2 regions of the Glutamicibacter sp. GQ173 genome follow, and region 2 is predicted to be linked to the other one. Evidence: predicted binding sites of a transcription regulator. Region 2 holds the regulator's gene; the other holds the start of a gene.
The links. Region 2 encodes HspR, which represses chaperone genes until heat shock. Its sites were predicted from a motif close to AAGTTGAGTCNNNNNGACTCAACTT; they were not measured.
Positions count from the first base shown of each region.

Region 1 (15,062 bases), on a different contig from region 2:
TCCAAAAACAACATGGGAACCGTCAACGGGTAGAGGTGCTCATCGCGAAGCTTGTCTTCCTTTTTCGGTGCGTGCAAGGGGTAACCCAAAAAGATCAGTGCGTTCGCCGGCATGCCTTCGGCAACGGCCAGCGAAGCCATGCGCCCGCCAAAGGATTTGCCAGCAACAACCACTGGGAGCCCCTCGGCTACATGCTCCTGAACCCATGAACGCACCTGCTGCCAGACGGCGATAGCCGTGGGCGCCTTGTCCGGGAACTTCTTGCCAACGTCCATATAGGGAAAATTGAAGCTCAAGACGCTGATCCCGAGATCCGCGACAGCCTGAGCGTAGCCGGTCATGAACTCATGGTCCTTGCCCGCCCCCGAGCCGTGGGCCAAAATCATGACCGCGCTGGCGCTCCCAGCAGGTGACCACAGGGCACTGAGCTCAGAATCATTGAACGGAATCGACAGTTCTTGCGTCATGGATTCCAGCCTAGAGCGTGCCGTTCATGGTGAAAGAATCGGTCGTGGCGGCGGCACCTGCCTATTGCAGCCACTCTTCGCGCAAGGCGGTGCTAGTATCTTCGCCATCCCTGGCGATAACAGTCAGCTTTTCAACTTGTTCTCCCACGGCAGCCTTGTCGTTGATCTTGATGATCATATTTGAGGAGACGAAGCTGGACGCAGGCGTGTCGTAGATGCCGTCCATCCACGAACCATCGTTGATCGTGACGACAAGTTCGCCAAACGCAGGCGATGTCACCTTGTCGACGTAGGCGTGTGGGTCAGCAGGAAGGCAATTGCGGTACACCTCCAAGGTCGCAATTTCTGCGTGGCACATTGATGCATATACATCATTCATGCCCGCAAGCCACTGCACGTATTTTTCCTTGGCCCAGGCTTTGCGATCGTTGGGGTCTGCTCCGGTTCGTGCTCGGGAGTAGGTTCCTGAATTCTTGCCGTCCTCGGTGGCGAAAGTGACGCTTTCCAGCTCTGGCGACTTCTCGCCGATGCTCTCGAACATTACTCGCCCCATGATTCGAAGCTCGTCCTCGCGCGTTTGGTAGCTTTCCTGCATCCCGTCCCGGTTGAAGATCATGCTGTTGTCCAAATAGATATTCAAGACGCCTTCTTCGGGAGACTCCCATGAGGTCATCAAATTATTGGGATACAAGAATCCTTGAGTGGATTTGATGCCGGAGTTGTCTTTCCACATTTGAATTTTGGAGTCCGCCCAAGCCTGACCAGTCAAGGCCGTTACGGTGGATTCAGCAGGAGCCGGAGCGATTGAATTTTCAGCAAGTCCAGTTCCAGGAATTTTGGCTTCGACGGTGGAGTCGCCTGGAGCGGTTGCCGATTCTTCCGGTTCAGCAGCAGGTGCCGGACTTTGGAATGTGCTGCAGCCGCTCATCAAAAGAGCCACCATGGACAGGACCATGAAACTTCGGATGCGCAAGAGTTGCTCCTAGCAGAGTCGTGAATTCCCAGTCTATTAGGGCGAATGCGCTAAAAGCCATCTATTAGAGAAACTGGGCGAAAATTCTGACAGGACCGTGCTCGAAATCTGAACCTTCGGTCAGACCCATGGATTCGTAAAACGCACGTTGCCCCGGTTCATCATCGGTAATGAGCACAAATTGGCGCAGGTGCTCGAATCTTTTTCGGACGGCCGAGAACAGTTCTCTTCCTGCTCCGGTGCGCTGGGCCTTCGGGTGAACCAAGATGTCTTGGAGAAAGCAAATGGTCGCGTCATCAGATATTGCGCGGGCCAAGCCGATGAGCTGGTGATCCTTGTCGTAGGCGTAGACAAGAAAGTCCGAGTTGGCGTGCGCCTTGGCAAGCACGTCAGGTTGGTCTGTATAAGCACTCCAGCCGACGGAATCGTAAAGTGCGATGACCTGTTCACGAGAAGGAACTTTTGTCATAGATATTTCCATTGCCAAGATGCTCCCAAAGTGTCCAAGATTTTGGTTCATGCTAACACCGTGCGGCTGTTCTTCAGCCTGAAGCGCAACAACTTCTAGGATGCGGGACTCGGGCGCCGCGCATCGTTTGCGAGCGGCTTTTCAACCGTTGCAATTTTTGACCATAACTTACTTGGATTTATTCATACCTAGGGAGGACGCATTGTTCTATTCGGCCTGAAAGAATGAACGGATGAAATTCCTCCCAAAGGCAACGTCTCGAACAACACCATATCTTCTCGAAGGAATGTCTTGAGATGGAAAAGATGGCTGTTGAAAGCGGCGAAATCGTTGAGCCGCAAGGCAATGGGCTGAATGGAAAGCAACTGGCTTGGGGCATCTTTCTTCTTGCTGCCGCAGTGATTTTTGGGCTGGGCGCTAGCTTGCTATGGGCACGCTCTGAGCAGCTATGGTCCTCCGGACAGGTCGTCTATTTCATCTTGCCTGGCAGGTCGCTGGTGTTTTGCGGATTGCTGGTTAGCGGCCTTTCAGCAGTCGCAGGGTTGCTTTGCCTTGCTCCCAAGATGATCCTCGGGATCGAGCGAAAGGGCATTCGAGTATTTGTCCGAATTCTCGCGCACCTGTTCATCACCGCGGCATCGTTAGTTTGGCTCTATTTTTGGCTGCTCTCGGGGGTAAATTCAATCGTGGGCACCTACCACAAGGTGATTGCGGAGACCGGGGAGAGCATTGTCGTTTATAAACCGGGTTTCGACCCGGCGAGCTTTGCCATTTATGCTCCAGCGTCCGCCTTTGTCTACGAAAGGATCGACGGGATCAGCGGCATGGCGCAGTCCGGGCATTTTGTCGCGGATCATTGCATTCTTCAGAAGCAGGACACTGACTTGATTCTTACCTGTGGCATTGACGTGACGAAGTTCCCGAATCCGTCCAATTGACTATCGGCTGGCATCGCCATGACTCAGCTATGGAAGCACGTCTTCAGGGCAGGCAAAAAGGGGCTTGATGCGCCGAAGCAAAAGCTTCGGCGCATCAAGCCCCTTTGAGGCTAATTCGACCTAGCTATCGAAGAAGCTGGGCACCTGCTCGTTCTGTGCTGGCGGGGTCGGCGCATCAACCTTTTTGCGCACCACCAGCTTGTTGTCAGCGAAATCCACCAAGACAGTGTCGCCGGCAGCCAGCGAATCGTCGATCAGCAGATCGGCGATGGCATCCTGCACCTTGCGCTGAACTAATCGGCGCAGCGGGCGGGCACCGAACTCCGGGTCGTAGCCCTCGGAGGCCAGCCAGTTCACGGCGGGCTCGCTGACTTCCAGAGCCAACTCCTGGTCTGCCAGGTGCTTGCGCGTATCGGCGATGACCAGCTTGACGATCTGGCCGATCTCCGACTGCGAAAGCTTCGAGAAGAGCAGAACCTCATCCAGCCGGTTCAGGAACTCGGGGCGCATGAACTCGCGCACCTTGCTCATCACCTTGGCGCGGATCTCTCCGGCCTCGCTGGTGGCCTTGGCCGAGGTGAAACCGAAGTTTCCGGCCTTGTTGGCCAAGTATTCGCCACCAAGGTTGCTGGTCATCAGGATCAGCGTGTTCGAGAAGTCCACGGTGCGTCCGGCCGAGTCGGTCAAGCGCCCGTCATCGAGCACCTGCAAGAGCACGTTGAACACGTCCGGGTGGGCTTTCTCGATCTCATCAAGCAGGATCACCGAGTACGGGTTGCGGCGAACCTTCTCGGTCAGCTGGCCGGGCTCGTCGTGGCCGACATATCCCGGAGGGGCGCCGATCAGGCGGGCAACGGTGTGCTTCTCGCCGTATTCGCTCATATCCACGCGCACCAGCGAGTCAGCCGACCCGAACAGGTTGGTGGCCAAGGCCTTGGCCAGCTCGGTTTTGCCGACACCGGTGGGGCCCAAGAAGAGGAACGAGCCGATAGGACGTCCCGCAGGGGACATGCCGGTACGATTGCGCCGCACCGCGCGGGCCACGGCGGACACGGCATCCTTCTGGCCGATAACCGAGGCATGCAGCGACTGTTCCAGCGAAGCCAGCCGCGACTTGTCATCGCCGGTGATCCGCGAGGTCGGGATGCCGGTGGAGCGGGAGATGACCTCGGAAATCTGGACCTCATCCACGACCCGGGTGATTCCGGCGTCGCCGGCTTCCTCGGCGGCGTTGATCCGGGCGGTCAGCTCGGCGATGTGGTCGCGCCAGGCACTGGCATCCTCGAAGCGTTCCTCGCCAATGGCGCGGGACTTCTCGCGTTCGGCTTCCATCAGGTCGGAGCGCAGGGATTGCACATCCTCGGTATCGCCGGCGGCAATGGAACGCCGGGCGCCAGCGATATCGATCAGGTCAATGGCCTTGTCTGGCAACTGGCGGTCGGTGAGGTACCGTGCCGAAAGCGCTACGGCAGCCTTGAGCGCAGCCGGGGTGTACTGCACCTGGTGGTGATCCTCGTAGGAATCGCGCAGGCCTTCCAGGATGGCGAGGGTGACTTCCTGCGATGGCTCGTCAACCATGACCTTGCCGAAGCGGCGGGCCAAAGCGCTGTCCTTCTCCACCTTGCGGAACTCATCCAGCGTCGTGGCACCGATCAGGTGCAGTTCGCCACGAGCCAAGCGCGGTTTGAGGATGTTGGCGGCATCCATATTTCCGGATTCGCCGGAACCGGCGCCAACCAGCAGGTGCATTTCGTCAATGAACACCAACACCTGTCCCTCGGCGTCGGCGATTTCTTCGAGGAGGCCGGTGAGGCGCTGTTCGAAGTCGCCGCGGTAGCGGGTGCCGGCCAGCATGCCGGGCAGGTCGATGGAGATCAGCCGGGAACCGCGGATCTGCTCTGGAACCTGGTCATCAACGATGGCCCGTGCCAGCCCTTCGGCGATGGCGGTTTTACCCACGCCGGCCTCGCCGATGAGTACAGGGTTGTTCTTGGTGCGGCGAGCCAGGATCTCCACGACCTGGTCCAGCTCGTCGTCACGACCGATGACCGGATCGATCTGGCCGTCGGCGGCCAGCGCCGTCAGATCGGTTCCGTACCGTTCGAGCATGGAGGCGTCGGACTCGTCCTGGCCCTGGTCCTGTCCGCCGTTTTGGGCGCGCTGGGCCTGTTCCATGGCTGCCTGCTGCAGGGACTGGCCGGTGATTCCGTGCTGGGCCAGCAAGTGGCTGACCGGGGATTCCGGATTGAAAACAAAGGCGAGGAATAGATGGTCAGGGTCGATGTAGGTCGAACCGTAGTTGCGTGCCACCTGGTAGGCATCAAAGAGGCTGCGCTGGGCAGCAGAGGATAGCCGCGTTGGCTTTTCGCCCTTTTCTTGGCTCTTTGGCATGTGGGCAATGGCATCTTGACTCAACGCCTCAATGTCGATGCCCATGGCGGCGAGGTGTTCACCGATGGGTTCAGTGCGTATCAGCGCTGCGAGCAGGTGCAAGGAGTCGATCTCGTCGTGTCCGTGCTCATGCGAGATCGCTGCGGCCGTTGCTACTGCCTCATGGGTACGCGTGGAAAGCAGGCGGGTGATGTCGATTGGACGTGCTGCCTGAGCTCGCGAAGAAAGGAACCGAGAGAGGAATTCCTCAAACGAGCCGTCTGATGGTGCACCAAAAAATGCTGGCAAGTGAGCCTCCTAGTAGAAACTTGAGCGGTCTATGCTCATGTTCAACGCATGAGGCTTCAAGATATTCCCGTGGCACTCAAAATTTCTTCCCGGGCGCTCGAGGTCACACTCGAGACGACGTGAAATTCAGTGCTTCGGGATTTCAACAATTCCCATGCGAGCGGCTGCCACGAGTGCTTGTACGCGGTCGCGAACATTAAGCTTGACGAAGATCTTCGCCATGTGGGTCTTCACCGTGGTTTCTGTGATCCCCAGAGTTTTAGATATTTCAGTGTTATTTAATCCCTGCGCAAGGAGTTTTAGAATCTGGATTTCTCTATTAGTAATCCCGAGATCATAAATGAGGTCTTCGACAGCTTGGGAATTGTCGGTATAAGCTTCGCGCACCGCCGAAATGAGGTCTGAAGAAACTGACGGGGAAATGGCTGCCGTGCCCTGATGAACTGCGTGAACTGCATTGATAATCTCGCCCGGTTCAGAATCCTTGACGAGGTAGCCGCTGGCACCTGCCGTAAGAACAGGCACGAGATACTCATCCGAAGAGAATGCTGTTATTGCAAGCACTGCCGGACTGTCTTTGACCGATTTAATGGCGCGTGTGGCGCTAACCCCATCCATTATAGGCATCTGCAAATCCATTAGAACAACGTCGACGGCATTGTCTGAACAATACTCAACTGCCTGCTTGCCATTTTCTGCAGAAAATACGGTTACAATTCCGTGATCCGTTGCTAGGATTGTGCCCAACGCATGTCGAATAAGGGGCTCATCATCGACGATTAGGACCTTAATTTGTTCCATTTTTTCCTTTGGGTCGATGTTGCGCACCACCTGACGGGCTGCCTACTTGCAAGTATATAAGTTGACGAGATGTGGGGTTTGTTATGAAGGGTTTGAAAATGTTGGCCGTTGCCGCATTGGCATTTGGACCGCTGATTGTTGTGGCTGCACCCGCATCCGCGGCGTCGGACCAGCAGGTTAGTGGCGGTCCTGTTGCTACTCCGGCTGGCTGGAGTTCTGATTTCTCTAAATGGGTTTGCGAACGTTACGGGGTAGGTTGTCCATGAGCGAGATTATTTGACTTGATTGGCTTTGCCGTGAATTATTCGGCGTATGAGTGAGCGATTGAAAGGCACCCTGACCAAGCTACTGGCTGGTCGGGGTGTCATTATTTGGGTTGGCATCGCGATCCTCATATTGATGTCAAGCAGTGAGTTCGTAACGATATTGGAAGATGGGTTCAACGGGTCCTCTGCTGTTTCTGTGCGAGGTGCACTGGTAGGCGTTGTGCTGTGCCTGACCCTCGCGTTGGGGTTGCGCTGGGTTGCGGTGTCACTGGGGATCTTTGTCGCCATAGCCTATTTCTTGCTTAACGAAGGATTCCTGTTCGTATGGACGATAGTATCGTTCATGATTTTCGCCGCGCTTGCGGCTACGGTCAAAGCGCGAAGTGTTCGTGCCCTATTCCTGACTTTGTCGGCGGCCTGGATGGTGCAATTCGGTCTTCAGGCAGAACAAGATGCCATATTGCTGGTGGCTCTGATCCCGTTGACGGCCTTGGCCTACTTCCTGACCCGCAGCATTTTTCTGCTGAGGGAGAAGAACGCAGATGTCGTGCAGCAGATGCTCAAGGCCCAAGAGCAAACGCGTTCTGCAATCGAGACAGAACGTAAAAACATCGCTCGGGACCTTCATGACATTGTTGCGCATGACATCACCATCGTGGCCATGCAGTCGAAGGCCGCGAAATTTGCCAACGACGGTCAGATGGCTCTCGACGCCTTGGATGTCATTGCCAAGCTGAGTTCCGAAACCCTGCACGACTTGCGTCTGATGCTCAATGTCTTGCGGGCTGATGGAACGATGTCGGACGAAGCGGCGTTGGATGTCGACAAGCCGGCTGCAACGACCGTTTACGCGCTTCAAGGAGCAGAACTTTTCACGCAACGTCTCAAAGACGCGAACTTTAAAGTGAACTCAACCACGGACGAGAGGATCTCCGATCTTCCTCGTTCGGCGCAGACAGCGATCTATCGCGTAATGCAAGAAGCTACAACGAATGTCATAAAGCATGGTGTTCCAGACAGCGTCTGCACCCTCGAGTTGGTATCTAATGGGACTGAAGCTGTACTGGAAATTACTAATCAGATAGATATTTCAGGCAGGAAATCAAAGGGTCTGCCAGAGGGTGGCAGTGGGCTGATTGGAATGTCCGACCGTATGCGCACCTTTGGCGGAAAGTTCTCGACCAGCTCCGAAAAGGGACTGTGGACACTTCGTGCCAGCATCCCGTTCAAGGCCCTACCCTCCTACTAAAGTATGATTTCGAAATTCTTGTGAACGCGATAAGTTAGACATGTATCGGTGAAGACCGATCACCAAAAAGGTACTTGGTGGTGTTTTGCGAGTGGCATCATGGAGGACCTGAGGGTGATTAAAAGGTACGTTGCATTGGATAAACGGACTGATCTTTCATCGGCGGCTGCGCCCCCATCGCCCGTCGTTGTCTGTCTACAATGCAGCGTACCTTTTATAATTTGAGTCGAGGCCGAAGCGGTCTGAGCCGATATCCGAGAATCAAATAAAAATGCGATGGACCCGGAGATCCTCCGGGTCCATCGCATTTGGGCAAGTGCGGGTCTTACGCTTCTGGGGCGCTCGAATCCGTGTCCTGGTTCAGCACATGATCCGAGACCTTGCCCAATGCGCGCTCCAATGAAGAACGAAGCACAATGGGAACGGTAATGTGCTCGTCGATTTCTACCAGGCCTTCGCGCTCGAAGATGCGCAGCAGGGATTCAACCTGTGGCACAACCTCTTCGAGGCTTGGGATCAGATGGTGCTGTTCTTCGGGCAGATCATCCGTGGTGGGGATCTGCAATGCAAACTCGGCGCGTGGAGGCGTGGATGAAGCGGCGTTGCTCAAGACCCCGGCCACCATTTCCGCGATCTGCGCCTGGCCTGGCTTCTCCAAAGTGTTGATCAGAATGTGCGAGTACAGCACTTCCGCGATCAGTTCCTTGACTACACGTGCGCCGGCACCGCTGGAAGCCAACAGGGCTTCGCTGAGCGACCCAGTTGGCTTGGCGTTTGGTGCTTGGTAGGTCAGCATTGCAGTGCCGATCAGTGCATCCCAGTAGGCGGAGAGCCGTGGGATGTCTGCCAACGAAGGAACGGCAGTCCCGTCTTCTGGTTCCCAGATGGCATTTTCCGGGATTGGAGCATTCTCGTCGACCTTGATGAATAGGCCCAGTGCCTGGGCTGCGTCCTGCAGGGTTTCCGCCGCCAATATTCCGGCCGGTGTAGTGGGCTTGCCTTCGCCAACCCACTGGATCAGCTCGCGCGCTGCAAAGACGAATGGCATGGACTCAAAAGCGCCATTTGCTTCCTCGTCTTCGAGGTAAGGCGCGACGATCGGTGAATCACCAGCCATGCGGGAGAGGAACTCGAAAGTCTGCTTGAAGTCCTCCACGCTGCCGCCAAAATTGGCGGAGGTGCCCAAGAACGTCAGGTAGTGCTTGAGGATTGCTGCACTAGTAGCAGCTACTTCTTTCCCCAACGAGGACAGATGGCCGAGCTGCTCACCAAGGATTGATGGATCGAGCGACTGTACGTCAACGCTCTTGCGCAGCTGGGCATGGACGGTCAGCAAGGTGGTCAGCCCTTCGAGCGCTGCGCGGGTTTCGCTGGCAGGCTGGCCTTCTTCTTGGAAGTGGCGGAAGAGCTGGGATTTGAACGGCTGTAGAGCCTGTCGCACCTCTGCTTCAAAAGGTACGGAGCTGGCGCCTGCTCGGCGAGCTGGATGTCCCTGAGCTGGTTTCTTCTTGGCTGGTTTGCGTGAGGCCATGTGTGTGGTGGTGTTCCTTTGAGATGGCTGATCGAGAAAGGGCAATTTTTGCTTCCTTTCAGTGTACGCAGGGCACGGTTCAGGCGTAATTCCCGGATGTTCTTCATTGCATGCCATGCGGTTAAAGTTTTCACCTCCCGTCAGAGAATTGCTAGAAATACGGGAAATGTTAAAGATTTCCGCAGAAAACACACGTCACACCATGATGTGGTGGCGCTCACCGTTAAATCCTCAGAACGCGTTGAATTTCACTGCGGATCGCGCGACAGTGAACCCATGCGACCTCGTGTAAAGAGGCCAAAAGATTGCAAGGAGAGTGGGTCATGGCAGGGGTAACTGCGCCAGATCATGTTGTCGTTGTCGGTGCGGGGTTCGTAGGCTTGTCCACCGCTTGGTACCTGCAAGAAGCGGGCGTGAAAGTCACGGTTGTTGATCGAGGCGGCGTAGCCTCAGGCTCGTCGTGGGGCAACGCCGGGTGGCTGACTCCGGCTTTGACCCTTCCCATTGCAGAGCCGGCGGTTTTTGCCAACGGGCTGAAAATGATGCTTGACCCGACCTCGCCGCTCTACATTCCGTTGAAGGCCGATGCAAAGTTGCTGCGCTTCTTGCTCGGCTTCGCGTGGCACTCGATGCCCAAGCGGTGGGAAGCGGCCATGCGCATCTTCTCGGAAATCGGAGTTAGCGGCCTTGGTGCCTTCGATGAGATTGCTCGGGCCACGGCAACTGGTCCTGGCGTGCTCGAACTGACCAAACCGGCAACCCCCTTCCTCACCGGATTCACCTCGTTCAAAGACCGCGATGCCTTCCTGCATGAGTTTGAGATGATCGAGAAAACCGGCGGCAGTGTCGACTATGAATTGCTGACCGGCGACCAGCTGCGCGGAATAGAGCCAACACTTTCGGATAATGTTGCGGCTGGCGTTGCCATCAAGAACCAGCGCTATATCAACCCGCCAAAGTTCATGGCTTCGTTCGCTGAATCAGTCGTTGAGCGCGGCGGCGATATTATTGGATCCTTTAATGTCACCGACATTCGCGACAACAAGAGCTCGGTGACCGTGATCGGTTCCGAGGGGCGGGCAATCACCGCGGACCACGTGGTGCTGGCAACCGGTGCCTGGATGACCGATATGGCCAAGAAGTTCGGAGTCGACGTAGTGGTTCAGGCCGGTCGCGGCTATTCATTCACCGTTGAGCCTGAGCATATGCCGACGCACCCAATCTACTTCCCGACCCAACGCGTGGCCTGCACCCCACTTGGCGATCGTTTCCGGATTGCCGGCACCATGGAATTCCGGGATGTGAACCACAAGCTGGAGCCAAAGCGCATCGAAGCCATTGTGGCCGCTGCGGCCCCGGTCTACAGGGGCATCAACTGGGAACATCGCAGGGAAGAGTGGGTGGGCGGGCGTCCTTGCACCGCCGACGGCCTGCCTCTCATTGGCCAAACTGGCTCGGCTCGCGTGTGGGTAGGCGGCGGCCACGGCATGTGGGGAGTGGCTCTAGGCCCGCTGACCGGGAAGATCTTGGCTGCCCAGATCACTGGTGAACAAGTTCCAGCCATTGCCCGTCACTTCAATCCGCTGCGCAAGGGATTCTAGGCCGGGGTCAGGCGCAGCGGTCATTTGAGATGGTTGCTGATCCAACTGGCCTAGCGATGCCTTGGAGCTAGGCGTGCCGCGTAGAGGCGCCGGACAGGATCTGGCGGTATCCCTCGGCATAACTCGGGAATTGCAAGGCCAAGCCGCTGCCCAGCAGCGCGGAGTTGTCCAAGCGCCGGTCGCCGGCACGTCGCGTGGCCGGCGCCGTTTCCTGCTCCGGCTGCTGCAGGCCCAGTTCGGTGGCAAGGAATTGGTACACCTCGCCCAGCTGGGCCGGAGCGCTGTCTGAGGCCAAATACAGATCAGCCGCCTGGCCGCCCAAGCTGGCCACGTGAACGATGGCCGCGGCAAGGTCATCGCGGTGAATCCGATTGGTCCAGTGCGAACCTGCAGGAATTCTAGCGGTGCCAGAGGTAACCAGATCAATCAGCCTGGTGCGCCCCGGGCCGTAGATGCCCGAGGCGCGCAAGATGGTCACCGGCAGGCCGCTTTCGGCGAGCGCGGCTTCGGTGCGTGCCAAAATCTTTGCGGTGTCGCGGGTGGGGGCCGCCGGTGCCTGCTCATTGACCCATTCGCCGTCCTCGCCGCCCATCACAGCGGTGGAGGAGATGTAGACCAGGCGGCGCAGTCGTGGCGCTTGCTCGTGAAGCCGGGCGCAAAGTTCCTGGGCTGCCTGCAGATAACTGAGCTCATATCCTTGGACATCGCGGGTCACCGGGACCGGGGTAAGGACCACTACTTCGGTCTCGGGATCCATGTCCGGCCAGTGGCCAGGAACCAGCAGGTCGACGTCCTGCCCGGCGAACTGCTCGGGAAGCTTGCTGCTGTTGCGTCTCCACCCGGTCACCTCGTGTCCCTGGGCATGGAAGCGCAGTCCGGCTTCGGTGGCGACATCGCCGCAACTGACTAGTAATACTTTCACTGCGCTCCTTCGTGGGCAATTCTTCTGCTTCAAGACTAGAACTTCTAGCCCGGTGGAAAAGTTCCGTCTGCTCTTATGATGTTGCGATGGATTCAACACAGATCTTTATTCTGGTCGCCGGGCAAGGGCCTTCGTTTGCTGTCTGGATTCCACCGGTTCTGTTCCAAAATTCTGGCCAGGATAAAAGCCAAAGTTCAGCGGAATTGGGCTTTCGGTTTTTGCTCTAGGGTTAATAGCAGGCGCAAATGAAGAATTGGCGCGGACCGGCACCGATGGGGAAAGCCGCTCTGCTTGAATTTATTGTTCGTGCTTTCAGAATTCCTTTACTGCCGCCAGGCGCTTGGGTTGCCGGGCCGCCAGATCCACCAATGCTAGGGTGATGATTTATCCGTTCTTCAATCATCAGACCAGTCCCGCGTTCAACAGCCATCCTGGAAATAGCGATGGTCTTGATCTTGGCCTGGACGTTGATCGCCATCGAGCCTACGGGCTGGGATCTGTCGGTGTACCGCGAAGGCGCGCTGACTCTGCTGCGCGAACCTGAAGATCTGTACGGGCCTTTTGTTGGTCCCATCAACGATCCGGGGTTGCCCTTCACCTACCCGACCTTTGCCGCCTTGCTTTTCCTTCCCATGGCGATCTTCCCGTATTGGGTCTCGGTGGCGATGACGATGCTGGCCTCCATAGTCCTGACCTTCTTTGTCGGCAAGGACCTGGCTACCAGAATTGCCCTTCGCTGGCCACAGCTCGGCCGATGGGTCACCCCATTGACCCTGACCTGCCTGATGCTGATTTCCGGGCCTTTCCGGGACACCATTTGGTTCGGGCAGATTAATATCTTGATTCTCGGCGCTTGCTATCTGGCGTTGGTGAATTCCAAGTCCATGACTCCGTTTGTCATTGCTGTGGGTATTTGCGCGGGCATCAAGCTCACCCCAATTGCCCTGCTGATTCTTCCGTTGGCCATGCGCAAATGGCGAGCGGTTATCATCGGCACCCTGGCATTTTTCGGTACCCAGGTCATCGGGCTGATCTTCCAATGGCGCAACACCTTGGACTACTGGTTCGACGTGGTGCGCGACCCTTCGCGCGTGGGCAATGTCGGCTATATCGACAATATTTCCCTTCAGGGTTTCCTGACCCGCCTGGGTGCGGGTTCACTGATCTGGTTTGTGCTGGCGCTCGCCGTAGGCCTGGCGTTTATTGCCCTGCTCTACAAGCTGGATGGAACCGTTGAGCCGGTAGTGCTGTTGGGTATTGCCGCGACCTGCCCGTTGCTGGTGTCGCCGGTGAGCTGGTCGCACCACTGGGTGTGGGGCCCGGTGATGGCCTACGCGTGGGCGGTGGTGGCCCTCCGCCTGGACGTTTGGCCGCGGCGGATCATGCTGGCGATATTAGTGCTGTTCAGCATGGAATTGATGGTTTCGGCGAAATGGACCATCCGCTTCTTTGGCATCCATCCGGATCAAGAGCTGGCGGCCTGGTGGTATATCTGGCCTGCCGTCCCGGTGGTGGGCATGGTGTTGTGCCTGGTGATTGCCTTGTTGGCCAAGCCGCGGGAACTGCTGGAAGCATCACCGATGTGAAGCATCCTGCCCGGCGCTGTACAATTCTTGTATTCGAACATTTGTACTAGTTTTCGGCAGGGAGTGGCGGGTGTGGCTGACGAACAGGAACTGATGCCTTCAGGCGCCAGCCAGGGCCCGGTGCAAGCAGTATCCGCGATGGGATTCCCCTCGCCAGCGCGCGACTACTTCGACGGCGGCCTGGATTTGAACCGGCTGCTGGTCCGGGATCGGGTCTCCACCTTCATCATGCGGGTGAGCGGGCATGCCATGCGGTCCGCGGGGATTCATGATGGCGATGAAGTGATCGTCGATCGCTCGCTATCGGTCCGCCATGGTTCGGTAGTCATTGTGAACCTCAACGGCCAGATGCTGGTGCGGCGCTGGCATATCGATGGGCCCAAAGTAGGATTGCTCAGCGACGAATCGCCACTGCCGGTCTGGCTGAACGAAGGCGATGAAGTGGGAGTTTTCGGCGTGATTACCAGGTGCCTGCATCATGTCCGCTGACCATGTATCCCTGGTGGACGTGAACAATTTCTACGTGTCCTGCGAGCGGGCCTTTGACTACTCGCTGCGCAACCGGCCGGTAGTTATCTTTTGTGTACGACTGGACAGTGGCCGGAGGGCGGAGGATACAATTTTGAATCACATTTATGCCTCGTTGGCTGCGTGAAGTAACCTCGACAATTCTGTCAGTTTCCGAAGTCCTCAGTACTTCTGTCCATGGTCTTCAGCACTGCGCCGAGCCATCCGCAAGGGGAACCTTTACTTGGACTCCATCGCATGCTGTTTGAATGGCGAACCGTAATGGTTCCTGATCATGCGTATTCCGTTGCATTTCATTGCCTGATTGTGAGGCTTTGCAAGCGCTAGGGAGTGCCTGGCCTTTCGACAGAGAGTTCACGAGCGTATGCGTCAGCAGGATGATCCAGCACTGACAGGATCATCGTTGCCATAGACACCGGCTTGATTTCAAAATTGGGATCGTAAGAAGCGCCGAACGATTCGCGAACCTTTTCCAGCATCGGAGTGGCCGTCCCCTTGGGGTAAATCGAGGTGACGCGGATGCCGTTGCGTGATTCCTCCTCACGCAAAGAATCAGCAAACTCGCGGAGCGCAGCCTTGCTGCCAACGTAGGCTGACCAATTTGGAACACCTGACACTTTCGGAGCAGCATTGATAAATATCCCGTGCCCTCGTGCAGCACGAAGCCCCGGTAGGAGGGCCGTGGCTAACTTAGCCGGTGCCGAAACATTAACTTCGAACATTTTGTCCCACAGGTCAGAAGACGTGGAAGCTATCGAGACTACGTCAGCCATACCAGCGTTTTGAACAAGCACATCCACCCGTTGCAATTTGAGAAGGTTTCCGGGTACCTCGGAATGGACGGACATGTCCCATTTGACGGGTATTACTTGTTCCGGAAGCTTAGACAGTTTCTCATCTGATCGACCGATTGCAATCACCCGGTATCCCCGTTTCAACAACTGGGAAACCAGGTGAGTTCCAAGGCCACCGGTTGCACCAGTAACGATAGCTACGCGATCAATATTAGTAATATCCATTTGCTGATCTTGACATGCATTTAGTCGCAACTT
Region 1 covers NZ_JCAXDT010000004.1:178,046-193,107, forward strand. Annotated here, with positions in the region: gene AC6CHO_RS08535 (alpha/beta hydrolase family protein) at 1-467, opposite strand, end outside; gene AC6CHO_RS08540 (hypothetical protein) at 529-1,440, opposite strand; gene AC6CHO_RS08545 (GNAT family N-acetyltransferase) at 1,505-1,960, opposite strand; gene AC6CHO_RS08550 (hypothetical protein) at 2,206-2,847, shown strand; gene AC6CHO_RS08555 (ATP-dependent Clp protease ATP-binding subunit) at 2,968-5,526, opposite strand; gene AC6CHO_RS08560 (response regulator) at 5,653-6,327, opposite strand; gene AC6CHO_RS08565 (sensor histidine kinase) at 6,640-7,842, shown strand; gene AC6CHO_RS08570 (hypothetical protein) at 8,168-9,373, opposite strand; partial or broken gene AC6CHO_RS08575 (NAD(P)/FAD-dependent oxidoreductase) at 9,670-10,974, shown strand; gene AC6CHO_RS08580 (NAD-dependent epimerase/dehydratase family protein) at 11,042-11,896, opposite strand; gene AC6CHO_RS08585 (glycosyltransferase 87 family protein) at 12,340-13,482, shown strand; gene AC6CHO_RS08590 (LexA family protein) at 13,555-13,971, shown strand; gene AC6CHO_RS08595 (SDR family NAD(P)-dependent oxidoreductase) at 14,334-15,029, opposite strand.
Region 1: the regulator HspR is predicted to act here: its motif matches at 5,544-5,568, upstream of AC6CHO_RS08555 (ATP-dependent Clp protease ATP-binding subunit).

Region 2 (15,062 bases):
ACTGGTGTCGGCTACCGGCTTGTTGACCCGGAATTTTCTGCATGAACAATGTCGATCGTCCCCGCGGCCTCAGCGCCCGGCTCAAGCTGAGCATCACCATGTGCCTGCTCGTCGTTGGCACAGGTGCAGTGCTGTTCGCCCTGGTCTACGTCTTCCTGCTGCGCTATATCCCCGATGGGGTGCTGAACACGAAGTTCGGCGAATTCGCTCCGAGCCGCAAGGACCTGGCCAGGGCTTTTATTCCGCGGGCACTCTGGGCGCTGGGTTTCCTCGTAGCGGGCAGCGGCATCGGCTCCTGGTTCTTGGCAGGACATCTGCTGCGCCCGCTGGCACGCATGCAGCGGACCGCGAATTCGGTCAGCTCAGGGGATCTGAACCGTCGTGTCCATCTTCATGGTCCACGCAGTGAATTCTCTGACGTGGCCGACGCCATGGATTCCATGCTTGACCGGCTCGAAAACCAGATCACTCAGCAGCAGCGATTCGCGGCGAATGCATCCCATGAACTGCGCACCCCTTTGGCCGCGCTGCGCACCACTTTGGAGGTGGGTCCCAGCCAGCAGCTCCCCGGGCCGCAGTTCATCCAACGCCTGCAGCACATCACTGCCAAGGCCGAGCGTTCCGTGGATTCATTGCTCACGCTCTCGCGCGCCCAGTCCAATGGCCTGGCCAAGAAGCCCATAGACCTCTCGCTGCTGCTTGAGGATTTGGTGGAGCAATACCTTCCCGAGGCGATCAACCGCGGCCTCGATTTCGACATTCAGCTAGGTGATCTTCCCGCGGTGGAAGCCGATGCCGACCTGTTGGAACATGCAGTGGCCAACTTGGTTCGCAATGCGCTGGCCTACTCGAATTCGAAGGCTTGGCTCTGCTCCAGATCTGATAGAAGCACGGTCGAGATTACCGTTGAAAATGATGGCGAAGTGCTCACCGCTGAACAGGCCGAGCTGATCCAGGAACCTTTTCACCGCCTGGAACGCATCGGAAGCATCAAATCCTCGGGAAGCGGCCTGGGGCTGCCAATTGTTGCCGCCGTGGTCCAGGCCCATGGAGGATCCTTCCGGCTTGCTCCCCTGCCCGCCGGAGGCCTGTCAGCGGTGATACGGCTTCCGGCCGTGAAACCCTGGTCCCCGAAAGTCTAGGTCAGCTGGGACAGCGCGGTTTCCAGCGGAACTCGCCAGCGCCAGGTAGCCTTCTGTTCCCCACGCACGTGCCCGTTGGTAATCAGGGCTACTGGCAGTTCCCTCTTGACGAAGTTCAGCAGCACCTTGTAGCCGCTCATCACGGCCAGGGATGATCCGAGGACCAACAGCGCGCTGGATTCTGCTTCCAGCGCCGCCATGAGTTCCTTGCGCTCAGGCGGAACGCTCTCGCCGAAGTACACCACATCTGGTTTCAAGGCATAGGAATCGCAGTTCAGGCAGCGGACCATGACAAACTGGTCGATCAGGTATTGAGGCAGCTCCACGTCGCCATCGGGATTCACTGCGGAAGGGTCGATCTCTACCGCTTCGAGGTATCCTTCATTCGCTGCCTCAAGACGGACATCGAAGTCTCGACGGTCCTCGCTGAAGCCACAGTTCAGGCATCGAACGGTAGACAAATCCCCGTGCACGGGGATGACCTGCTTAGATCCAGCCTGCTGGTGCAGGCCATCCACATTTTGCGTGATGATGCCGGTAATTTTTCCTTCTTGTTCCCATTGCACCAGCCGCCGGTGGATCTGGTTCGGCTCTGCCTTGTCCATGTGGCGCCAGCCGACATAGCCTCGGGCCCAATAGCGCTGGCGCGCTTCCGGGCGATAGCGGAACTCTTGGTACGTCATTGGACGGTGGCGCTGCAGCGAGCCGTTCGGTCCGCGATAATCCGGTATGCCCGAATCGGTGGAGACACCTGCGCCGGTGACCACCAGGACGCTGCCTGAGTTCAGCATCTGCTGCACCCCGGCACGGGCTTCATCCCCTGGTGACGCTGGCGCTTGTTGCTCCACTATGCGCTGCATCGAGCGGATCGCCGAGTGATGCGCCATCTGGATGGCTAGCTCTTCTTTGGTGCTCACGTTCCACCTCATGCTTGTTGGACACGACAAAGGCCGCAACGACTTAAAGCTAATCTAGCTTAGTCGCTGCGGCATGTCGCAAAATGTACTGAAGAGCTGTACCACTGCGTGCTCAAGCTGTGGCACTCCGAGCCAAGAACTCCCGGTCTCAGAAAAGGAACTTAATCCTCGTCGTCGTCTCGCGAGTACTTCTTAGTCAGCTCGTCGTAATCCGAATATTCTTCGTCATACGATGAATCATTACGCTCGGTGTTCTGAGCATGATGATCGGACTGAACGCCCAACTCGCGTTCAAGTGCCGAAAGGTCAGTGGACGGCGAGTAGTACTTGATATCTCGCGCCTGACGCTGTGCTTTAGCCTTTTGACGGCCGCGCCCCATGGCGTGACCCCCTCTTTTCAGTAGAGTCGGGAGGTGGTCCATCTAATTAGATGAAGGCCCCCGAATATGTGATCAGTTCTTTCGTAATTAAAGGTTAACATGATTCACCGGCGAGCGCTGAACGCAACACCCGTCGATACAGCTAGACTGTCGATTAGTCCAACGACTATGTATTGAGCTGACGAATAACTGAACGCCCCCGACCATGAAGGAGCTCAGCAGGTGGTGGAAGAAAATCTGCCCGAGCCGCAGGCGGCTTTACCGCCATTGCAGCCCGAACCGGAAAAGCCCAAACGGCATGGTGGCCAGTGGGCCCTCCTGATCATTGCCGTCTTGGCGCTGGCCGCTGCTCTGGTTTTCTTGGTGTTGCGCATCATAGATCCCCCCGCTTCGCCGGTTGCGAACAACGTGGAACGCAATGAAAATCCGGGGCTTGATGGGGTCATCGCTACCGGAATGCCCCCCGCACAGTTGCAGCTGGGTGATTGCTTGCGCGGTTTTGATTCACCGCTGGATGCCCAAACCGTGGTCACCTGCGATTCAACGCATAATGCCCAGATGATCGGTTCTTTTGAGGTCTCCGGCACCGATTATCCTGGCGCCAGCGAATTGCTCACCCAGTCAGAGGACCTGTGCAAGTCGGTCTCGCTGGATCCAAGCGCTGGCCTCGACTCCACTTGGACCTATCACTTCTCTCGTCCCTCCCAGAGCACCTGGGAACAGGGCGACCGCGCGGTGTCCTGCTTCTTGAGCTTGGCTGAAGGGAACGTGCGCACCTCGCTGTTGCCACCAGAAGCAACGGACAACGCGACCGATGAAGATTCTTCGGAACCCGACAATGGGAACTCCGACGATGAGAGCCAAAAGGCTGAAGAGACCACCGAGAGCTAGCTGAATTCAAGCAGTGCAAGCCGAGGGCGTGAACAGGATGCTGTTCACGCCCTCGGCCGTATTGAGCTAGCTCTTTTTCTGCACCTTCAGCTGGTCACCGGGCTCATCCAGCGACACCTGAACGGTGTCCCCGTCTTGCACTGTGCCGGCAAGGATCTCCTTGGCCAGCCGGTCCCCGATCTCGCGCTGGACAAGTCGACGCAGCGGACGAGCTCCATAGGCGGGATCGTAGCCTGTCAGGGCCAGCCATTCGCTCGCCCCCTGGTCTACCTCCAAGGTCAAACGGCGTTCGGCCAGGCGCTCCGAGAGCAAATCGATCTGAAGCTTGACGATATTGCCCAGTTCCTCAATGCTCAGCGGATCAAAGAGGATCACCTCATCCAGTCGGTTCAGGAATTCCGGCTTGAATGACGCGTTGACGACGTTCATCACGGCGCCCTTCTTGGCTTCGTCCTCCAATGCAGGATCCACCAGGAACTGCGAACCCAAGTTGGAGGTGAGGATCAAGATGGTATTCCTGAAGTCCACCGTGCGCCCCTGGCCGTCGGTCAACCGGCCGTCATCGAGCACCTGCAACAGGATGTCGAAGACTTCTGGATGGGCCTTTTCGACCTCGTCGAGCAAGATCACCGAGTATGGGCGACGGCGCACCGCCTCGGTGAGCTGTCCGCCTTCCTCGTAGCCGACATATCCCGGAGGGGCACCGACCAGCCGGGAAACAGCGTGCTTCTCGGAGTATTCCGACATGTCGATGCGCACCATGGCACGCGGGTCATCAAACAGGAAGTCCGCCAGGGACTTGGCCAGCTCGGTCTTGCCCACGCCGGTTGGGCCAAGGAACAGGAAGGATCCGGTAGGCCGGTTCGGGTCGGCAATGCCGGCCCTGGTGCGGCGGACCGCATCCGATACGGCAGACACTGCCTGCTTCTGCCCCATCAGGCGCTGGCCGATGATCTCTTCCATGTCCAACAGCTTTTGGCTCTCGCCCTGCAGCATGCGCCCGGCAGGGATGCCGGTCCAGGCCGAAATCACCTCGGCGATGTCATCCGCGGTGACTTCCTCGGCGACCATGCTCGGCTGCACAGAGCGGTCCGCTTCAGCCAGGGCTGCTGCGTCGAGTTCCTTTTGCAGCGCAGGGATCTCCCCGTAAAGCAGGCGGGACGCCTTTTCCAAATCACCTTCGCGCTGCGCCTTGTCCGCCTGCCCGCGCAGTTCATCCAGCTTGACCTTGAGATCACCGACGCGGTTCAGGCCGGCTTTCTCGGATTCCCATTGCGAGTTCATAGCATCGAGCTTTTCCTTCTTGTCTGCCATGTCCTTGCGCAGGGATTCGAGGCGCTCCACCGAAGCTGGATCTGTCTCATCCGACAAAGCGAGCTCTTCCATGGTCAACCGGTCAACCTCGCGGCGCAGCTCGTCGATTTCCTCCGGAGCGGAGTCAATCTCCATGCGCAACCGGCTGGCGGCTTCATCAACAAGGTCGATGGCCTTATCCGGTAGCTGCCGTCCCGAGATGTAGCGGTTGGACAGCGATGCCGCAGCGACCAGCGCAGAGTCGGCGATGGACACCTTGTGATGGGCTTCGTAGCGTTCCTTGAGGCCTCGGAGAATAGCGATAGTGTCATCCACGCTTGGCTCCCCGACGTACACCTGGGCAAAGCGGCGTTCCAGAGCCGGATCCTTCTCGATGTTCTCCCGGTACTCGTCCAAGGTGGTTGCACCGATCAAGCGCAGCTCGCCGCGGGCCAGCATCGGCTTGAGCATGTTGCCTGCATCCATGGCGCCTTCCGAGGCCCCAGCACCAACCACTGTGTGGATCTCGTCGATGAAGGTCACGATCTGGCCATCGGAGGATTTGATCTCTTCCAGCACTGACTTCAGGCGTTCTTCGAATTCGCCACGGTATTTTGCACCCGCGACCATCGCGCCCAGATCCAAGGAGATCAGTGTCTTGCCGCGCAAGGACTCTGGCACATCCCCAGCGATCATCCGCTGGGCCAGCCCTTCAACTACAGCTGTCTTGCCCACGCCAGGCTCACCTATGAGCACCGGATTGTTCTTGGTGCGGCGCGACAATACCTGCACCAGGCGCCGGATTTCGCGGTCCCTTCCAATGACCGGATCCAGCTTGCCCGAGCGCGCCAGCGCTGTCATGTCGGTGCCAAACTTTTCCAGGGACTGGAAGGTGGCCTCGGGATTGGGATTATCAACCTTGCGGTCACCGCGAATGGTCGGCAAGGTTCCAACCAGCAGCTCGCGCGTTGCGCCGAACTCCCGCATGGCTTCGCCGGCCTTCGACTGGTCGGCTGAGAGGGCAATCAGCAGGTGTTCGGTGGAAACATAGGTATCGCCCATTTCGGTGGCGGTTTCCTGGGCGTTGCCGACTACCTGCAGTAGTTGGCGGGAGAACTGGGCCTGGGCCACAGAACTTCCTGAGCTGGAAGGCAAGGCGCTGATTGTGGCGCTGGCCTTAACGGAGAGCGCGTCGACATCAAGCCCGGCCGTTTTCAGCAAGGCAACGGCGACCGAGTCGCGCTGGTCCAGCAACGCCTTGAGCAGGTGCGCAGGTTCAATCTGCGGATTTCCTGCCGTTGAAGCGTTCATGCCGGAAGCTGAGAGAGCCTCTTGGCTCTTGGTGGTGAGTTTGGTGTCCACGCGCATCCTTTCCCTTGTTGGGTGAACCCATAAACTTGAGTGTACTTAACTCAACTCTACTCCCTGCCTTCTTATTCCGCCTAGCACTAGTTTTCTCGAAAAATTTTTATCGCTTTGCCTGCAACTCGAAAATCCGCGCCACGGGCAACGCCTCCGGTTAGGATGAGGCATGCCAAACCCGGATTCGCATGACATCTACCAGCTCGACTACAACGACATGGTGCAGGTATTCATTGATCAACACCGCCTCATGCTCATGACGTGCCTCGACGGACTCACCGAAGGCGAAGCCCGGGCCAGCTTGGTAAAGTCCAAAACCACATTGCTCGGGCTGGTCAAGCACGCAACCTTTGTCGAACGCGTGTGGTTCGGCGAGGCCGCCACCGGTAAGAGCCGGTCAGAACTGGGAATCGCCGCCACACCGGACGAGTCATTCGCGCTGAAAACCTCAGACACCATCGAAACGGTGCAGCGCGACTACACCCAGGCCCTGGAAGAATCCCGCCAGGCGCTCAGCGGCAAATCGGGTGACGACATTTTCCCCGGCAACCGCCGCGGACCACTACCCGTGCGATGGGTGCTGCTGCATATGCTGCGCGAATTGGCACAACACTGCGGCCACGCAGACATTCTGCGAGAACAAATCCTGGCTTCGCGAAAGCAGTAACCCGGACAGCCAGCTAGACTCCGAATATGCCGCTTACACTTCTTCCACTTCCTGCAGAACAATTTTCGTCGTGGATGAAGAGGAGCATTGCCGAATACATCGCAGACCTTCTTGCCACCGGGGTCACGGAAAGCAAAGCGCAGGCAGACGCGTACGGCACCATGGCGCGCGCCTTCCCAGATGGACTGCCCGGTGCAACAAATGAGGTATTCACCCTGGAGAGCTCCGCACTTGGCAATGTTGGATACATATGGATCGGATGCGACTCCTCAGGGGATCCTGCCTCGTGGTGGGTATGGGACATCGTCGTCGATGCGGAGCACCGCCGCAACGGCTTTGGCCGCCAGGCCATGATCCTGGCTGAAGGATATGCCCGCTCCCAAGGCGCAGAAACCCTAGGGCTGAATGTGTTCGGGTTCAACACTGCCGCCCGCGGTCTCTATGAATCATTGGGCTACGAGACCACGAGCATCAAAATGCGAAAAACGCTTTAGTGCGCATCCGAATCTTCGAATTGCCCACAGCACCTTTCCAAGCGCAAGGCAACGAAGTACATTACAGTTCACAACGACATTTAGAAGACAAGAACTTTCCTCAGAACACCAGATCAGGTTAGGCTGGAAGCACGTAAGGGAGTATTCCTAAGCGCTTGACCCGTCAATACGTAGATCTTCGTGGATCCACCGGGTTTTGCGGCCAGCCTCCGGGCAGGCGAAGAGACTTACTCGACAGCGTGTTTGCGCGCCTTACGAAAGTAGGAAACCCTATGGAAGTTTCTCCTTTAATCTGGGCCATTACAGTGGCCGTCATCCTGGCGCTTCTCGCCTTCGACTACTTTTTCCATATTCGCAAGGCGCACGTGCCCAGCCTTCGGGAAGCTGCAATCTGGTCGAGCATTTATGTCGGCCTCGCCTTGATTTTTGGTGTGGTCGTGCTGGTTTTCGGCGGCATCGATATGGGCGCCGAGTACTTCGCGGGGTACATCACGGAGAAAGCGTTGTCCGTTGACAACCTCTTTGTCTTCCTGATCATCATCGCAAGTTTCCGGGTCCCGCGCGAAGACCAGCAGAAGGTCCTCCTCTTCGGCATCGTCTTCTCCCTCATCGCCCGAACGGCCTTCATCTTTGTTGGTGCCGCGTTGATCAACCAGTTTGCCTGGGTGTTCTACCTCTTTGGTCTGATCCTGCTGCTCACCGCAGGCAACCTGCTGAAGAAGGACGACGAATCGGACGAAGCGAACAACTTCATCATCCGCATCGCCAAGAAGCTCTTCCACACCACCGATAGCTACGACGGCGACAAGCTGTTCACCAAGATTGATGGCAAGAAGGTCCTGACCCCAATGCTGCTGGTCATGGTGGCCATCGGCGGAACAGATATCCTCTTTGCACTGGATTCGATTCCCGCCATCTTCGGGCTGACCCAGAACGTGTACATCGTCTTCACGGCAACCGCCTTCTCCCTGATGGGCCTGCGCCAGCTGTACTTCCTGCTTGATGGGCTGCTTGACCGCTTGATCTACCTTTCCTACGGATTGGCAGCCATCCTCGCGTTCATCGGCGTCAAGCTGATCCTGCATGCGCTGCACGAAAACAATCTGCCATTTGTCAACGGCGGAAAGCCAGTCCACGTGATCGAAATCAGCACGGGCCTGTCCCTGACCGTAATCATCGGTGTGCTGGTGGTGACAGTCTTGGCTTCCCTGTTCAGCAAGGCTGGCAAAGCCCAAACTGCCATTGGCAACCTGCGGCGCCACGCAAACAGCTACACGGATTTGACCTACACCGCCGATGCAAACGAGCGCGAACGCATCTATCGTGCGCTAGTGGAAGAAGAAGCCTACTTGAAGACCATGGAAAAGAAATACCGCGACAAGGCCAAGGACGTGGATAAGATCCGCGAAGAGGTCAAAGAAGCCCATCGACAGCACGATGAGTACCTCAAGAGCTAGCCTGCTGCTCGGCATTAACTGACAACGGCCGCCATCCCGATCCAGGGACGGCGGCCGTTGCCGCATTGTGGCAGCTAGCGCTTCATGCCAGCAATGTAGTAGTCCGAAGGGACGATAACTTTGCCCAGCGGCATCAGGGAAATCGGGATCATCTTCAAGTTCGCGATGCCCAGCGGGATGCCGATGATCGATACGAACATCGGAATAGCGGTCACCACGTGTCCAATGGCAATCCAGATGCCTGCGAAGACCACCCAGATGACATTGCCCAAAGTGGAGAATGCCCCGACTGGCCCCCGGTCAACTACGGTGCGGCCGAACGGCCACAGCGCATATCCGGCAATGCGGAAGGAAGCGATGCCAAAGGGAATGGTCACGATCAGCAAACAACAGATGATGCCGGCCAAAACATACCCCAAGGCCAGCCAGAGCCCGCCGAACACCAACCAGATAACGTTGAGAATACCTCGCACTAAATCAGTCATGATTTCATTCTTCAGCCCCGCCCGGCTTCACGCCATAGGTGATCCCCCGGATCATCCCCTAGGGTGTCCAATCCCCTAGTCCCTGGCGAGCAGTGGAGCCCTTGGCTCAGCTAGGATTAATCATCATGAGCGAATCGAGCGATCAGCAGCGCCCAGCCCACGGCACTGCCCCCAGAGACCCGAATCTTTTCCGCGCAGAGCCAGTGTCGTTCGTACGCCGCGGCAACCGCCTGCAGGGCCGACGCGCCAGCGCGTGGGAACGCAATGCCGAGCAGTACGTCATCGAGCCACCGCGCAAAATTGCCGACACTTCGGTGGCCGACGACTTCCAGCTAGATCCTGCCGAAGCTTTCGGCCGCACCGCCCCATTGGTGGTCGAGATCGGCACGGGTCTGGGCGAGTGCATCGCCAACGCAGCCAAGGATGATCCCGAGCGCAATTACCTGGCCGTCGAGGTTTACCGCCCAGGGCTGGCACAGCTGATGCTGAAGGTCGAGTCCTTCGGCATCAGCAACGTCCGCGCCATCCAGGCCAATGCGCCAGAAGTCCTGGACGTGATGCTCGATGAGAACAGCGCGGACGAAATCTGGATCTTCTTCTCCGATCCGTGGCACAAGCCTCGCCACCACAAGCGCCGCCTGATCAAGAAGTCGTTCCTCGACAAGGCCTCACGCGTGCTCAAGCCAGGTGGAACCCTGCGCTTGGCGACCGACTGGTCCAACTACGCCGAACAGATGCGTGAAGTTCTTGAAGCACATGCGGATTTTGAGAACCAGCACCCGGGCAACCTGGCTGGTGAAGACAGCAACCTGACCAAGGTACGCCGTGGCGGCATGGAAGGTTTTGATCCGGAGCCTGAATTCACCGATGAGCAAGGTGGCTGGGCGCCACGCTTTGAGCGTCGCATTCTCACCAGCTTCGAAGGCAAGGCGCTAAAAGCCGGACGCCTGGTGTTTGATTTGGCTTACACCCGCGTCGGTTAATGTCGGCGACGAAAGCCACAGAAGGGCCATGGAATCCATAGGATGGATTCCATGGCCCTTATTACTTCATCCGAGATCAATAGCTACACGCAGGCGCCCACGATGGACTATGCCGGGGTGCGTTTAGAACAGCTCTCCCTTGCCCATGCCGAAGACTTGTCCGAGGTGGTCACCGCCGGCCAGCTGGATGGAATCTGGTACACGTCTATTCCATCGGCGCAGGAAATGGCCGGCGATATCAACAAGCGCTTGGCCCTGCAGGAAGCTGGAGCGATGGCGCCCTTTGCGATCATCGATTTGTCCACGGGCAAGGCTGTGGGCGCCACAACGTATTTGAACATTGATGAACCGAACAAACGCGTTGAAATCGGCTCAACCTACCTGTCACCATCGGTACACGGCACAGGAATAAACCCTGTAGCAAAGTTCATGCTGCTGCAGCGGGCTTTTGATGAGCTGGATTGCTATTCGGTGGCGTTCTGCACGCACTGGCACAATGCCGCTTCTCGGGCAGCCATTGCCCGCCTAGGCGCCAAGCAGGATGGCGTGCTGCGCAATCACAAGTATGATCCGGCAACCGGCACGCTGCGCGACACTGTGATTTTCTCGATTCTTCCGCACGAGTGGCCGGCCGTGCGCACCAACTTGCTGGCGCGGCTCGCACGCCATGGCCGCTGCTAGTTCGCGCTCATCCCAGATCCCTGGGCGGCCTTGTGCGATCACTGGAGATCTGCCACTGCCAGCATAATTCGCAGTGGATCCTCAGCCAGCCGGTTCAGCACGTACAGCCAGTATTCTCCTCCGAAAACCGCGTATTCCCGGGTAGTGAAACCCTCCTCTCGCAACGCGTCCAGCTGCTGCGTCCCGAGGCCCTGGAGCATCTCGAATTCCACCTGCGGTGATAGCAACGCCGCTCCGTGTTCCTCTTTAAGCCTGCGGATCAGCCGCGCGTCGTGGGTGGCAATATTTGTCCGCCTGCCTGAGGAGATCAGCGCTCCGGCCAACTGCGCGTACCTGTCGGCCAGGTCTGGATCGTTGCGCGCCATGGCCGTTTCCAGCGGCTCTTGGAAGGCCCCCTTGACCAGCCGGACAGGGCCTGCCCGAAGCTCCAGGACGCGCACGAGATCCTGCGGTGTTCGCGATAGGCGAGCCTGCAAGGTGATGCCCGTTTCCGGAAAATCGCAGATCAGCCTCTCCCAGAGCTCAAGCACCAGGTCGGTGCGATCCGATCCTTCGGCCGAAATCATCAGGTAGGTTCCCGCTTCGCGCGCGGCTCGGGCGACGCGCAACGCATTGCGCAATCCCAGCTCGGGATCAATGGCGGAACCGAGATGCGAGAGATCGAAGCTCAAGGTCGTATTGGTTTTCGAGCGCTTCAAGCGTTCGGCGATGCTCAGGAATATTCCGGTTTCCGCCTCAGCGACGTGGCGATCCCGAATCGATTCGCCCACGCATTCAATGCTGCTGCGATGCCCTCGCGCCGTGATCTGGGCGACCTGGGCGAAGGCAGAGTCGATGGAGTCCCCGGCCAGGTATCGTTGCGAGATCCGTTGCGCAATACGGGCCAAAGCCGGCGTGGCCATGACTTGCGCCTTGAGCCCTTCGTCCAACGCCAATGCACGCAGATTATCTGCGGCCAATTCAAATTCTTCAGGTGAAATGAGCATGGGATGATCATTTCGCACGCCTAATGCTAAGGTCTTGAACGATATTGCAGCGGCGCTCGGTACTTTCCGGGGGCCGCTGCAACGTGCGAGCGAAAGACCCGGTGGAAGTGGCTCTGGTCTGAGAAGCCCAGCTCTGCCGCGGTCTGCGCTATCGAGGCTCCCGAGCGCAAGAGTTCACGTGAGCGGTTCACCAGCTGGTTATGCCTCCACGCGATCGGGGTGAAGCCGGTACTGCTTTGCATGAGCCGAATCAGCTGATACTTGCTCAAGCCGGCGAGCAGTGCCAGCTCGCCCAGCTGCGGGGCGACAGCATCGTTGCCCAATCGGTGCAGGACCGGAAGCAATCGCGCATCGCGGGGCCCTATCCCCGGCGGGAGCGCCTCGAAGACTGGAGCCAGACCCTGCATGGCAGAAAGAATGGACCCCAGCGACTGCTCAACGGATCGTTTTCCCATCCCGGCAAATAACTGCTGGTTGAAGGTGTTCATCAATTCGTAGAGCTCCGGCGCCCTGAATATCCGTATGCCCCAGAACAGATCCTGCGCTGTGTTTGGTACAAGCTGGGACATCCACGATTGGTCTGCATGAATCATCTGGTATCGCCAGTAGCCATTCTTCGGATTGCAGGCATGGAGGTGATCGCGCGGAATGACGATTACATCGCCGGGGACCAGCGTTGCCTGCTGCCCGTCATGCCCAGTGAATTCAGTTTCGCCTTCGTCAATGATCCCCATCGAAAAACGTTGATGGGCATGTGGCCGGTAGCAGGAGATTTCTTGGCACGAACGCCTCGACTCAAGTTCCGGGAACTGAGGGTCATGCCAAAATTCGGAGTCGTCCGGCATTGGCAGATTTACTGCCAATCTAGCGGCCAATGGCCCGGCGGGCGGTAAACAGCGTGACGGTCGGTTCACGGCGTTCCGGACGCATGCCGCGAGCCAAGGACACCACGTCACCCCCGGAGGTTCCTGCAGCAAAGATGCGGGTTCGGCCTTGGCGTACCGCGCTGAGTTCATTGCGCAGGTCGTTCACTTCTGTTTGCAGGTACGCGACTTGATCTTGCAGGTCAAGGATTCGCTTGATGCCTTCAAGGGATACGCCGTCCTTGCTCAACGCCTGGACTTGGCGGAGCAGTGAAACATCGCGCTGCGAATAGCGGCGTTGCTTGCCCGACTGGCGGCTCGGCGACACCAAGCCGATCCGGTCATATTGGCGTAGCGTCTGCGGGTGCATATCTGCCAGTTGAGCGGCGACGGAAATGACGAAGACAGGTCGCAGGTACTCCCCGTTCACGTTGCTTCGACCACCTTTCTACTTGGCTAAATGGCTCTTCAGCCTCTGGTTATAGAGTCTAGCTTCCCCGGCCGGGCCACTTCGAGGGCACGACCGGGAAGGCAAGACGCAGTCTCTCCTAGAGCTTGGCCTTGGCAGCCAAGTCGGCACGTGGATCTTCGCCTTCGGTGGCAGCGGCGAAGTCCTCTACCGCCTTTTTCGCGGCATCCGACAGATTCTGCGGAATCACCACATCCAGGATGATCAACAGATCTCCGGTGGCCTTCGAGGTCTTCACGCCACGGCCTTTCAGGCGCAAGGTGCGACCGGAATTCGAGCCGGCCGGGACCTTCATCGCGACCGTTTCGCCATCCAATGTCGGAACGTGGATCTTGGCGCCCAGCACTGCTTCGTCAAAGGTGACCGGCACATGGATGCGGATGTTGTTCTCTTCGCGCTTGAAGAAGGGATGCTCGGTGACCTTGACCTTGACCAGCAGGTCGCCGTTGCCGGCCGCCCCTGGCTGGCCCTTGCCGCGCACGCGCACGGACTGGCCGTCCTTGATGCCCGCAGGGATGCGCACATCGATAACTTCGCCATTCTGCTCCCGCAGCCCGATAGTGGTTCCCTTGATGGATCCGGAGAAGGAGATCGTGGTATTCGCGGTGCGGTCCGCTCCCTTGCGTGGCGGCGCGCTCTGGCCGAAACCGCCACCGCCGCCAAATCCTCCGCCACCGCCGAACAGGTCGGAGAAGTCCGGCTGTCCGCCGCGGCTTCGCGACGAGCCGCCACCGCCAAAGAGATTGGAGAAGATGTCCTCGAAGCCCGCTTGGCCTCCCGGAGCCCCGCCAGGTCCTCCGGCCGAGAAGCGCGCTCCCCCGCCCATGGCCCGGATCGCGTCGTATTGCTCGCGCTGTTCCTTATCCGCGAGCACCGAGTGGGCTTCGGAAATGTCTTTGAATTTTTGTTCCGCTGCTGCATCGCCCTGGTTGGTATCTGGGTGGTACTTGCGTGCAAGCTTGCGGTATGCCTTTTTGATGTCCGCCTCGCTGGCGTCCTTGGCGACGCCCAAAATGGCGTAGAAGTCTTTTTCGATCCAGTCCTGACTTGCCATCAGGGCACCGTCCTTTCAATGCCAATTCGAAACTGCCCACTGACGATTTCTCGGCAGTGGGCAGTTTCAAATGTGTTATTCGTGGCTATTCGCCGGTAGCTACCAGCACCTGGGCTGCGCGCAGGATGGTGGCTCCCTTGCGGTAGCCGCTGCGCAGCACCCGCCCCACGTGGTCGGCAGGAACTTCCGGAACAGCCTGGCGAAGCAGTGCTTCGTGGATGTTCGGATCGAATTCCACGCCGGCCTCGTTGATTCGCTCCAGGCCATGCTGGACCAGAATGGTATCCAGCTTGTTGGCGATCGAAGCGAACGGCCCGTCGGTCAGATCCCCGTGCGCCCGAGCTGCATCGATATCATCGAGCACTGGGAGCAAGGTGGTCAGAACCGACTGGACGGCGTTTTCCCGCGCAACAGCCCGGTCACGCTCAACGCGCTTGCGGTAGTTGACGTATTCGGCCTGCAGACGCAGCAGGTCGTTGCGCAGCTCGGCTTCGCCGGCGCCAGCTTCTTCCTGCTGTTCGGAGGACTCGTCGACACCAGCGGCAGCTTCGTTCAGGATCGCCTCGGCCTGGCCCAGGGCGTCAGCGGTTGGCTGCTCGCTGGCAGCCTCTGGCTGGTTCTCCGACTCGGCGTCGAAGTTTTCGTTCTGGTCTTTTGCCTCGGACATGTTCCCTGGCTCCCTACTTCTTGTCGGCTTCGTCTTCGTCGATGACCTCGGCGTCGACGATGTCTTCATCAGCGTTTGGAGCCTGCTCGCCCTCAGGAGCGGCAGCACCTTCGGCCTGTGCGTTGGCGTAGATTGCCTCGCCCAGCTTGGTCTGCGATGCCTGCAGCTTCTCGAACGCGGCCTTGACCTCGTCGTCGTTGTCCTGCTTCTCAAGGGCAGCCTTCAGGGCGTCGACGTCGGCCTGGACCTCGGTCTTGACCTCTTCTGGCAG
Region 2 covers NZ_JCAXDT010000001.1:663,832-678,893, forward strand. Annotated here, with positions in the region: gene AC6CHO_RS03150 (response regulator transcription factor) at 1-45, shown strand, start outside; gene AC6CHO_RS03155 (sensor histidine kinase) at 42-1,142, shown strand; gene AC6CHO_RS03160 (Sir2 family NAD-dependent protein deacetylase) at 1,139-2,029, opposite strand; gene AC6CHO_RS03165 (DUF3073 domain-containing protein) at 2,221-2,439, opposite strand; gene AC6CHO_RS03170 (septum formation family protein) at 2,662-3,330, shown strand; gene clpB (ATP-dependent chaperone ClpB) at 3,397-5,985, opposite strand; gene AC6CHO_RS03180 (DinB family protein) at 6,155-6,652, shown strand; gene AC6CHO_RS03185 (GNAT family N-acetyltransferase) at 6,679-7,146, shown strand; gene AC6CHO_RS03190 (TerC family protein) at 7,419-8,603, shown strand; gene AC6CHO_RS03195 (YccF domain-containing protein) at 8,678-9,088, opposite strand; gene trmB (tRNA (guanosine(46)-N7)-methyltransferase TrmB) at 9,214-10,071, shown strand; gene AC6CHO_RS03205 (GNAT family N-acetyltransferase) at 10,123-10,752, shown strand; gene AC6CHO_RS03210 (proline dehydrogenase family protein) at 10,791-11,738, opposite strand; gene AC6CHO_RS03215 (AraC family transcriptional regulator) at 11,765-12,583, opposite strand; gene AC6CHO_RS03220 (heat shock protein transcriptional repressor HspR) at 12,603-13,031, opposite strand; gene AC6CHO_RS03225 (DnaJ C-terminal domain-containing protein) at 13,150-14,124, opposite strand; gene AC6CHO_RS03230 (nucleotide exchange factor GrpE) at 14,210-14,791, opposite strand; gene dnaK (molecular chaperone DnaK) at 14,805-15,062, opposite strand, start outside.